3 regions of the Paraburkholderia bryophila genome follow, and region 2 is predicted to be linked to each of the others. Evidence: riboswitches for the same ligand, from Rfam matches in the RefSeq annotation. Region 2 holds a riboswitch; each other region holds the start of a gene.
The links. Region 2 has a riboswitch for cobalamin ahead of GGD40_RS33225 (TonB-dependent receptor domain-containing protein). Riboswitches for the same ligand answer to the same signal wherever they lie in the genome.

Region 1 (3,271 bases), 430 kb from region 2:
CCAGGTCGGCGGCTTCGATCAGCGCGTCCGGCGCGTGACGGCCGGTCACGACCACATGCAGCATCCCGGCGCGCGCGTTCAACACGGCGAGGACTTCGTCGAGGGGCAGGTATTCGTACTTGAGGACGGTGTTCAGTTCGTCGAGGATCACCATCTGGTAATCGCCGCTTTCGATCATCCGGCGCGCTTCGTCCCAGCCTTTGCGCGCGGTGGCGATGTCGGCGTCGCGATTCTGCGTGTTCCACGTGTAGCCGTCGCCCATCGTGACGAAATCGCAATGGGCGATCGCGCCGAGGAAGTCGCGCTCCGACGTATGCAACGCGCCCTTGATGAACTGCACGACGCCCAGCCGCATGCCGTGGCCGAGCACGCGCACGGCCATGCCGAACGCGGCCGTGGTTTTGCCCTTGCCGGTGCCGGTATTGACGATCAGCAGACCTTTTTCGACGGTGGCCTGGGCCTGTTTCTTTTCGTGGCCTTCGCGCCGGCGCTCGGTCATCCGTTGATGGGATTCGGGGTCGGTTTTCATGGCAGGTCCTGTTGTTGGATGGCGCGGTCGGTGGATGCGGCGATAGCCACGGTGACACCGGCATGGATCGTCTTGCGGACGATAAGGCGGGCTCGCGACGCCGGCGGTTCGGCCGCCCCAGCCAGCAGCGCGCACGGCTCACACACACCGTCCACGCCGAGATGGGTCTTTGCCGCTGCCGAGTATGTTTCTACCGGCACCGCCGCGATCTGCTCGCGGCTGAAGAAAACCAGCGGCAAAGCATAGCGTGTGCAGAAATCAAGTAAACCGGCTTGCTGCGATTTAGTGTCGATCGAAGCGACGACCCGGATCTGATCGAACCGATACGTGCCGAGCGCGGCACGCACGGCCGCTTCGATCTGTTCGGCCGAACTATGCAAGCGGCAGCCGATGCCGACACTTAGCGTTTTCATTGGGCATTCGCCGTGATTCGCGGCAATGCCGACATCGACGCCGACTTCATTTCGCCGTTGAGCCACGCGCGGCTCATCTCGGCGTGCATCACGTCGTCAGCGGATTGGAAGGACGAAATAGGCAGAAGCGTCTGAGGTCCGGCATCGAGGTCATGCAATACAACTAACTCCCGTTTAACTGCACATGCGAACGCATGGGCAGGCACCAAACGCGCGCATACGATAGCACACGACACCCCGCCCGATAAGCCTTCGCGGCCGGTGTTTCCTTGACGGCGGCGGGCCGCGGGCCTACACTCGCACGCACTTTTGGTGCTCGTGTGCGCGCTCTCGCGCACGCAGTTAAACGGGAAACAGGGTGCCCGCCTGCAAAGGACCGGGTCAACCTGTGCTGCCCCCGCAACGGTAAGCGAAATGTGGCGTCCGGTTCAGTCTCCGGCGTCGCGGAGCCGGCTTCAATGTCCACGCGCAAGGCCGCGTCGGCATGTCACCACTGGGCGAGAAACTCCTCGCCCGGGAAGGGGAAGCGGCGCTTTCGCCAGCCCGGATACCGGCCAGAACATGCAGAACGAACGCCGCGGGGATGCGGCGTGCGCTCATGACCTCCGCACAAAACGAAACGCGCCGGCGTACCCGTGCAACTCCTACGGATGGACCTCACGATGCAAACTCAAATGCGCAAGATTCCCGTCACCATCGTCACGGGCTTTCTCGGCAGCGGCAAGACCACGCTGCTGCGGCACATTCTTCAGCATGCGGGCGGCAAGCGCATCGCGGTGATCGTCAACGAGTTCGGTGAACTTGGTATCGACGGCGAAATCCTCAAGGGTTGCGGTATCGGTTGCGACGAAAACGGCGTCGAGACCGAAGGCCAACTGTATGAACTGGCGAACGGCTGCCTGTGCTGCACGGTGCAGGAAGAATTCTTCCCGGTGATGGAAAAGCTCGTGGAACGCCGCGGCCAGATCGATCACGTGCTGATCGAAACCTCCGGCCTCGCGTTGCCCAAGCCGCTCGTGCAGGCGTTCAACTGGCCGCAGATCAAGAACAGCTTCACCGTCGACGCGGTGGTCACGGTGGTGGACGGCCCGGCTGCCGCGAGCGGCCAGTTCGCCGACAATCCGGTCGCCGTGGACGCGCAGCGCCAGGCCGATCCGAATCTCGATCACGAATCGCCGCTGCACGAACTGTTCGAAGACCAGTTGTCCGCGGCCGATCTGGTGATCCTGAACAAGACCGATCTGCTCGACGACGCGCAGCAAGGCGCGGTCGAGGCCGTGATCCGCGAGGAGATTCCGCCGCAAGTGAAGATCGTGCGCGCACACATGGGCCAGCTCGATCTGCATACGTTGCTCGGGCTCGAAGCGGCGTCGGAAGAAACGATCCATTTGCGCCACGACCATCACGGCTCCGCTGAAGATGCCGATCACCATCACGACGAATTCGATTCGGTGGTGGTGCAGGCGGATGCGCCGTCGCGCGAAGCGGTGATCGCCGCGTTGCAGTCGCTCGTCGAAACCAACACGATTTACCGCGTGAAGGGTTTCGCCGCGCTGCCGGGCGCGCCGATGCGGCTGGTGATTCAAGGCGTGGGCCGCCGCTTCGACAGCTATTTCGATCGACGCTGGCAGGCCGGCGAAGGCGGCCGCAGCCGCTTCGTGCTGATCGGCGAAGACCTCGACCAGGCCGCGCTGCAACGCGCGTTCAACGTCGCGCTGGGCGTCTCGACCCGCCACGAAGCGCAACAGGCGTAAGCGCTCATGCATCTGCTGCGCACGACGCCGGGCGGTTTTGTCGACGATACGCAAGGCGTGATCCGTATCGATCAGCAGCCTGCCGAGATCGTCGTGCTCAGCTCCGCCGACACCACGCTGTCGCTGCTGGCGAGCGTTTTTCCACGTCTGGGTGAAGGCTTTCCGAGTCTGCGGCTCGCGAACGTCACGTATCTGCGGCAGCCGGCTTCGGTCGACTTCTATGTCGAAGACGTGTTGCAGCATGCGCGCGTGGTGGTGGTCGATCATCTCGGTGGCGAGGCGTATTGGCCTTACGGCATCGAGCAGGTGGTCGCGCTCGCCGAGCGTAAGCAGCAGACGCTTGCGATGTTTTCCGGCGACCTGCAGGAAGATCCGAATCTACTGGCGCGCAGCACCGCAGACGCCGATCTGTGCCATCAGTTGTGGCGCTACCTGCGCGAAGGCGGCGCGCAGAATGCGGAAGCGTTTTTGCGCTGCATCGCGCACCGCACGTTCGGCTGGGGACGTGAACCGGCGCCGCCGCGCGCGTTGCCCGCCGCCACGCTCTATCACCCCGAGCGCGATACGCCGAGCGT
Region 2 (3,271 bases):
ACGAAGTTCCGGCGGCGTGTTCAACGTGCTGGTGCAACGGCGCGTCGCTACCATTACCGACGCGATGGCGGACCGCAAGAGTCCGTTCGCCGACCGTAGCCGCGTGCAGCGTCACGCGTTGAAATTGCCGTTGCTGCCCACCACGACGATCGGCTCGTTTCCGCAGACGCCGGCCATCCGGCAGGCACGCGCGGCGTACCGGCGCGGCGAACTTCGCGCGCTCGACTATCTCGAGCGGATGCGCGCGGAAACGGCGAGCGTCGTGCGCAAACAGGAAGAACTCGGGCTCGACGTACTGGTGCATGGCGAAGTGGAACGCAACGACATGGTCGAGCATTTCGCCGACAAGCTGTGGGGCTACGCGTTCACCGAAAGTGGCTGGGTGCAGAACTACGGCTCGCAGTGCGTCAAGCCGCCGATCATTTACGGCGACGTCTATCGTCCCGAACCGATGATCGTGGACAACGCCTGTCATGCGCAGTCGTTGACCGACAGGTTGGTGAAAGGCGTGCTGACCGGTCCGGTCACGCTGCTCGAATGGTCGTTCGTGCGCGACGACCAGCCGCGCTCGACCACGGCGCTGCAACTGGCGCTGGTGATTCGCGATGAAGTAATGGACCTTGAAAAAGCCGGCATCCGCATCATCCAGATCGACGAGCCGGCGTTCCGTGAAGGGCTGCCGCTGCGTCAGGCTGACTGGCCCGCGTATCTCGACTGGGCGACCCGCGCATTCCGGATCGCGGCGGGCGGGGTGTCGGACGCGACGCAGATTCATACCCATATGTGCTATTCGGAGTTCAACGACATTTTGCCGTCGATCGCCGCGCTGGATGCGGACGTGATCACGATCGAGACGTCGCGCTCGTCGATGGAACTGCTCGATGGTTTCGGCGAGTTCGCCTATCCGAACGGAATCGGCCCGGGCGTGTACGACACGCATTCGTCGCGCGTGCCGAGCGTTGAAGCGATGCAACGTCTGCTGGAGCGTGCCTGCGAGGTGATTCCTGCCGAGCGCCTGTGGGTCAACCCGGACTGCGGTCTGAAAACCCGTGGCTGGCCCGAGACGGAAGCCGCGCTGACCAATATGGTGCAGGCCGCGAAGGCCTTGCGGCAGAAACTTGTTGCGTCCGAGGTGACGTCCGATCTCACGAACAATTGACGGACGGCACTGCCAGTCGTTACGCTTGCGCCCTGATGGTTCCCCTTACCGGGATCAAAAGGGAACGCAGTGACGCGCAGCAATGCGCCGAGTCTGCGGCTGCCCCCGCAACTGTAAGCGACGAGTTCGCGCCACTCATGACCACTGGGAGACCGGGAAGGTCGGCGCAGAACGGCGACTCGCGAGCCAGGAGACCTGCCATCGACCGAGGTCTGCGCAGCCGCATCGGGCGGGGTGTCCCGATGCGCCAGCACCGCTCCATGCGGTCGCTCGTTGCAAAGACAGCCTAACCTCAGGACCTGTCATGTCCACCAGCACGTTTCAAAACGCTCCACTCGCGGGGGCGTTGTGCCTTCGCCTTTCCGCATCAGGCATTGGCTCACTATGAAGTTCCGTCATCTCCTCGTTACGTCCGCGCTGACGGTTTCCTCAGTTTCCGCATGGCAAACGGCTCACGCCGCGGACGACGCGTCGCTGTCGCCCGACGCCCAACAGCCGGCTCAAACCACGCTGCCGAACATTCTCGTGACGGGCGATACGCAGCATCTGCCGCAATCGTTCGATCAACGCTATGCGTCGACGCAAGTCCTGAACAAGGCGGATCTGGACCGTCTGTCGCCGGCTGATCCGAGCATCACGCAAGCGCTGGCTACGTTGCCCGGCGTCACCGTGTCGCAAAACGGCGGACCGGGCGCGACGGAGGCCGTCAGCATTCGCGGGTCGAGCGGCAGCCAGGTGGCGGTGTTTATCGACGGGATCCGGGTCGGTTCCGCGACGACGGGTCAGGCCTCGTGGGCCGATCTGCCGACCTCCGCGTTCGACCGCGTTGAGGTGATCTCGGGGCCGGCGGCCGCTTCGTTCGGCGCGGACGCGGTGGGCGGCGTCGTGCAACTCTTCACGAACCATGCGGCGAATCAGCCTAACCGGACCACGGTCTCGGTAGGCGGCGGTTCGAACAAGACGTTCGACACGCAAATCCGCACCTCGGGCAGCCTTCCGTCCACGGGTCCGCTGTCGGCCTTGTCCGGATTGACGTACTCGCTGGGCCTGCACGACTACAACACCGCGGGGATCGACGCTACCAAACCGTTCGCGTACGGGCACGAGGACGGCCGCAATCCGTACCACGCGCAAGACGTGGACGCGCGGCTCGGTTATGCGCGCGACAACTGGTCGATCTCGACCTTCGCGCTTTATCACAAGTCCACGTTCTCCTACGACAACGCCGGGGGCGATAACCAGCAGCTCGATCATCAACTGACGACGGGTATCGCGCTGCACGTCGATATCACGCCGTACACGCAGTTCGACCAGTCGGTCGGCTACGCGAACGACCGCCAGTTCCTCTACGCGAACGACCCGACCCTCGCCACCGATGAAATCGACTCGACGCGTTTCAGCACGTCGACTTCGCTGACGCATCAGGAGCACGGGCATACGCTGTTCGGTCTGCCGTTGTCCGGCGAGACGAAGCTCGCTTACGACTTCTCGCGCGAGCAGGCCTTCCTGCCGATCGATATTCCGTCGGGCGTGCCGGCTCGCAACGATTCGGCGGTTTCGCTGCATCAATCGGCCGTGCTCGGGGCGTTCACGCTGTTCCTCGCGGGCCGCCACGAGATCGTGCAGGGGCAGTCGGTCAATACGGGCAACGTCGCGCTCGCTTATGCGATCACGCCGGTTTATACCGCGCGTGTTTCGTATGGCAACGCGTTCCGCCTGCCGACGTTCAACGATCTGTATTACCCGGGTTTCTCGAACCCGAACCTGTCGCCCGAACGCAGCGACACGGTCGAAGCGGCGCTCGATGCCACCACGTCGATCGGCACGTTCACGGCCGCGTTGTACGACACGCGGGTGCATGACCTCATCACGTACGACCCGGTGACGTTTGCTCCGGTGAACGTGGGGCGCGCGCATATTCAGGGTATCGATCTGTCGTACCGTGGCACGCTCGGCCGCTCGACGCCGGTGAGCCTCGCGATCGGTCTGCTGAATCCGCAGGACGTCACCGACCGCACGTGGCTCAATCGTCGCCCACGTCAGACGGTTAGCCTGAGCGTCGATCACACGTGGGACGAGTTTCATCTGCACGCGCTGAGCACCGGCGTGACG
Region 3 (3,271 bases), 730 kb from region 2:
CGCAAAGGCACGACGCCACCTCGATCAAATCACGGGCAACTTGCAGAGAATATGATTGAAGGTCGAATCCAGGCTCGAGCCTGGTCGGTGCGCCATCCAGCGATGGCGCGTCGGATTCGCGTCACCGCGTCCTGACGAATGGATTCACAGAACGACGCCCGGATTGGCGAAGACGTCTAGGGGAGCTTACGGTGAGGAGGAAGATCAGATTCCTTGAAGACGTGTCGTAAGTCTGCTCCTCCGATGCGTTTTCCCGCTTCCATGATCATGAGACCGTCACCCGGTTCCGGGTACTTAACAAGCGCCTCTCCATCAAGACGATCGATGTCGAGGGAGTGCAAGACATAACCAGAGCGCGTTTCGATGACGTACGCATAGATGAGCACGGACACTCCCTCATCGATTGCGATCAGATCACGAGCCAATGTTGTGTAACCGCCACCAGGCAAACGATCCTCGTGACTGATCGCCAGGCAGTAGGGCACATTGACCTCACGAACCGTACACGTTTCTATTTGAGCTCTCCAACGGGGTAAATATTTTTCATAGAGCGATTCGTTCACAGTGAGAAGAAATTCAAGTAATTTCAGTTCGTGATTCGCGAAAGGTCGTTGCATAGTTCACCTACTCCAGAATGCGATATGGATGGCGCAAGTCCACGCCACTGCCTCCCTTACATTGCTCGACAATCATCAATCTAGCGCCGGGCTCGGGATAGTCGACAAGCGGTTCACCATCCAATCTATCTACATTGAACACATCGATGACGAGATCCGTTCGTGTCTTTCATCGTCATCCTTATTGGTTGTACTTGTATGCAGCACAAGCACGCTATAAGGAACTCAGCGACGAGAGGATCTGAAAATTCTCAACCTTGTATTTCTATTTTCACCAACTACAGCGCGCTTCTATCAGCGCCTACACGAAGCGTAGGAAATCAAGAAAGGACAAGTCATCCGAAAACCCCAAACGCAAAAAAGCGAGGCCGCCGCACACCGTCATTCGACCGTGCCCAGCGCCTCGCCTTTAAAACTTATCCCCAGATTTTGTTTGCAAGCCTGTGGATAACCTTCCTACAACCGCAGCAACTCCTTGATCGGACTACCTTCTCAAGCGCTGCGCACGGCACACCAGCATCAGCAAAAACTAAACCGCCGCCCGCCCAATCGGGCGCACAAACGCGCTCCGCTCGACCAACGCGCCGAACAGCAGCCCAATGGTGGTCCACATAATGACCTGCATCCCGATCGCGGCAACGCGGAACTTCCACAACAGCACCGCCGGAAACGCCGCCGGCACTTCATTGATCACCGGCATGGAAAGCTGCACAGCGCCAATAATCACGACGAACACCACACCCGCCACAATCGAGCCATTCCACGTACCGAGTTGCACGGCCAACCGGCGCCGCACCTTCAACGAAAACACCATCGCCGCCAGCGAAATCGCGATCATCAAAAAGAACAACCCGGTACGCGCGCCGATCGTTTCAGGGTCGCCGACCGACGGCGGATTCGCTGGATACTTGATATTGGGCACGATCACAATCGTAATGAACGCGCCGAGCGCAAGCCATGCGGACAACGCCCGCGCACTCACCACGCCGACACGTCCATAGGCAAACGCGAACACTAGCGAAAACAACCCGCCAATCGCCGCGCCATACGTCACCACGCCGGTCAGCAAACCCAGGCCCGCCTGCGTCTCACGGCTGACGATTTCCGGCTCAGGGGCTTCGCCCTTCGCGGCATCGGCTTTTTCTTCGAAGGAAATCGCCTGATCGACCTGCGGCTCGCCCACCACTTTGGCGAAGCTGAACGTGAGTAACCCTGCGGCGATGCCTGCCAGCATCCCGCGCACCAACAATTTACCGACCATGTTCAATGCTCCGTTAGTGGCAAGGAAAGCCGAGCAGATGGCGGCCGTCGTGCACGAACTCATGCACGTACATGCCGGGCACCAGCGAGGTAGCACCCTCTTCCGCACCAACGAAGTAAATAGCGAGCAGCAACAGCAAGCCGCCGAATACGATCCACGGCAGCAACTCGCGCAATGGAATCGGCGTGGGCTGAGCAACAGCCGGATTGCCGGAATTGAGAACAGCTTCAGTCATGACGGACATCTCCTGGGGTAACGCGCCCCGATAGTCGATTACAGAGGAAGTGCGCAAAGCTCAGGTCTGGCTTTTGGCAGGAGATGCCAATTACAGTGGCGCGACCGCGCCGGGCTTTCACCGGCTTCTGAGCTTCGCAGTGCCGCTATTCTACGCGTTAAACTCCGGCCTTCGGCAATGCAAAACTAACGCGCGAGTGCATGGCGTCGGTGCCAGCGCCGGGTGCAGGGAAACGTAAGGAACCAACGGTATGGAAATTCGGCTATTACTGATTAGCCACGCCTCGACTGCCGCTATGCGTGCAGGCCGTTTTCCCGCCGCCGACCCACTTGCTCCACTCGACCCACGCGGTCTCGCCGAAATCCAGGCCGCGCGTTCGTCTCTGCCGATCCTCGACGATGCAACCGGCATCATCAGCCCTGCCGGCTGCGCGCGCGAAACAGCCTCGGCCTTGGGCCTGACGGCGACAGTCGACGCGCACTTGGCGGACCTGAACTATGGCAGTTGGCACGGCCGACGCCTCGCCGACCTCATGACCGAAGCGCCGCAAGAACTCGCCGCCTGGACCCGCGACCCGGACGCCGCGCCACACGGGGGCGAGTCGTTCAGCCAACTCGTAATGCGGACAGGGGAATGGCTGGAAACGCTAATCGAACGGACAAGCCACACATCCCAGGCCAACGAGATACACAACGTGGTCGCCGTCACGCACGCACCGGTGCTGCGGGCAGCGATCGTATCCGTGCTCGGCGCTTCGCCCGCGGTGTTTCCACGCATCGAGATCGCGCCGCTTTCGGTGATCGAATTGCGCTGCTCGCGACGTGGCTGGACCTGGTGGCCGGCGTCGCGCTAGCCACCGCGCTTCCGCTCAAAAGGAAACACGCCGTCTACCCAAGCCGATCATTTGCCCGACACAACCAGCCGCAACTTGTTCGAGCCCGTCGGCGCGAGCGTGATCTCGGTCCGTTTGCCCGGCGCACCGACATAAAAGTGCTGACGTGCAGGCGAATTCTGATTGTGCGTCGCCTCGGGCAAACAGGAAGCGACATCGGCCGCGACGGCTTGCAACGCATCCGCGTTCGAGCCCGCGTCGTGGTGCGGCGTCCACATACATTGGTAGCTGCCGTGACCGGCTGAACATTGGGCGTCGTCGCCGTA

Region 1: it holds a riboswitch for cobalamin, as region 2 does, so the genes downstream of both, cobW (cobalamin biosynthesis protein CobW) here and GGD40_RS33225 (TonB-dependent receptor domain-containing protein) in region 2, are expected to answer to the same signal.
Region 3: it holds a riboswitch for cobalamin, as region 2 does, so the genes downstream of both, GGD40_RS30050 (CbtB domain-containing protein) here and GGD40_RS33225 (TonB-dependent receptor domain-containing protein) in region 2, are expected to answer to the same signal.

The regions. Positions count from the first base shown of each region.
Region 1 is NZ_JACCAS010000002.1:3,182,008-3,185,278, forward strand. It holds gene cobO (cob(I)yrinic acid a,c-diamide adenosyltransferase) at 1-529, opposite strand, end outside; gene GGD40_RS35160 (cobalamin biosynthesis protein) at 526-942, opposite strand; cobalamin riboswitch at 1,237-1,515, shown strand; gene cobW (cobalamin biosynthesis protein CobW) at 1,605-2,696, shown strand; gene cobN (cobaltochelatase subunit CobN) at 2,703-3,271, shown strand, end outside.
Region 2 is NZ_JACCAS010000002.1:2,748,853-2,752,123, forward strand. It holds gene metE (5-methyltetrahydropteroyltriglutamate--homocysteine S-methyltransferase) at 1-1,159, shown strand, start outside; cobalamin riboswitch at 1,179-1,376, shown strand; gene GGD40_RS33225 (TonB-dependent receptor domain-containing protein) at 1,544-3,271, shown strand, end outside.
Region 3 is NZ_JACCAS010000002.1:2,019,664-2,022,934, reverse strand. It holds gene GGD40_RS30060 (hypothetical protein) at 177-617, opposite strand; gene GGD40_RS30055 (CbtA family protein) at 1,147-1,878, opposite strand; gene GGD40_RS30050 (CbtB domain-containing protein) at 1,892-2,113, opposite strand; cobalamin riboswitch at 2,100-2,301, opposite strand; gene GGD40_RS30045 (histidine phosphatase family protein) at 2,364-2,966, shown strand; gene GGD40_RS30040 (hypothetical protein) at 3,014-3,271, opposite strand, start outside.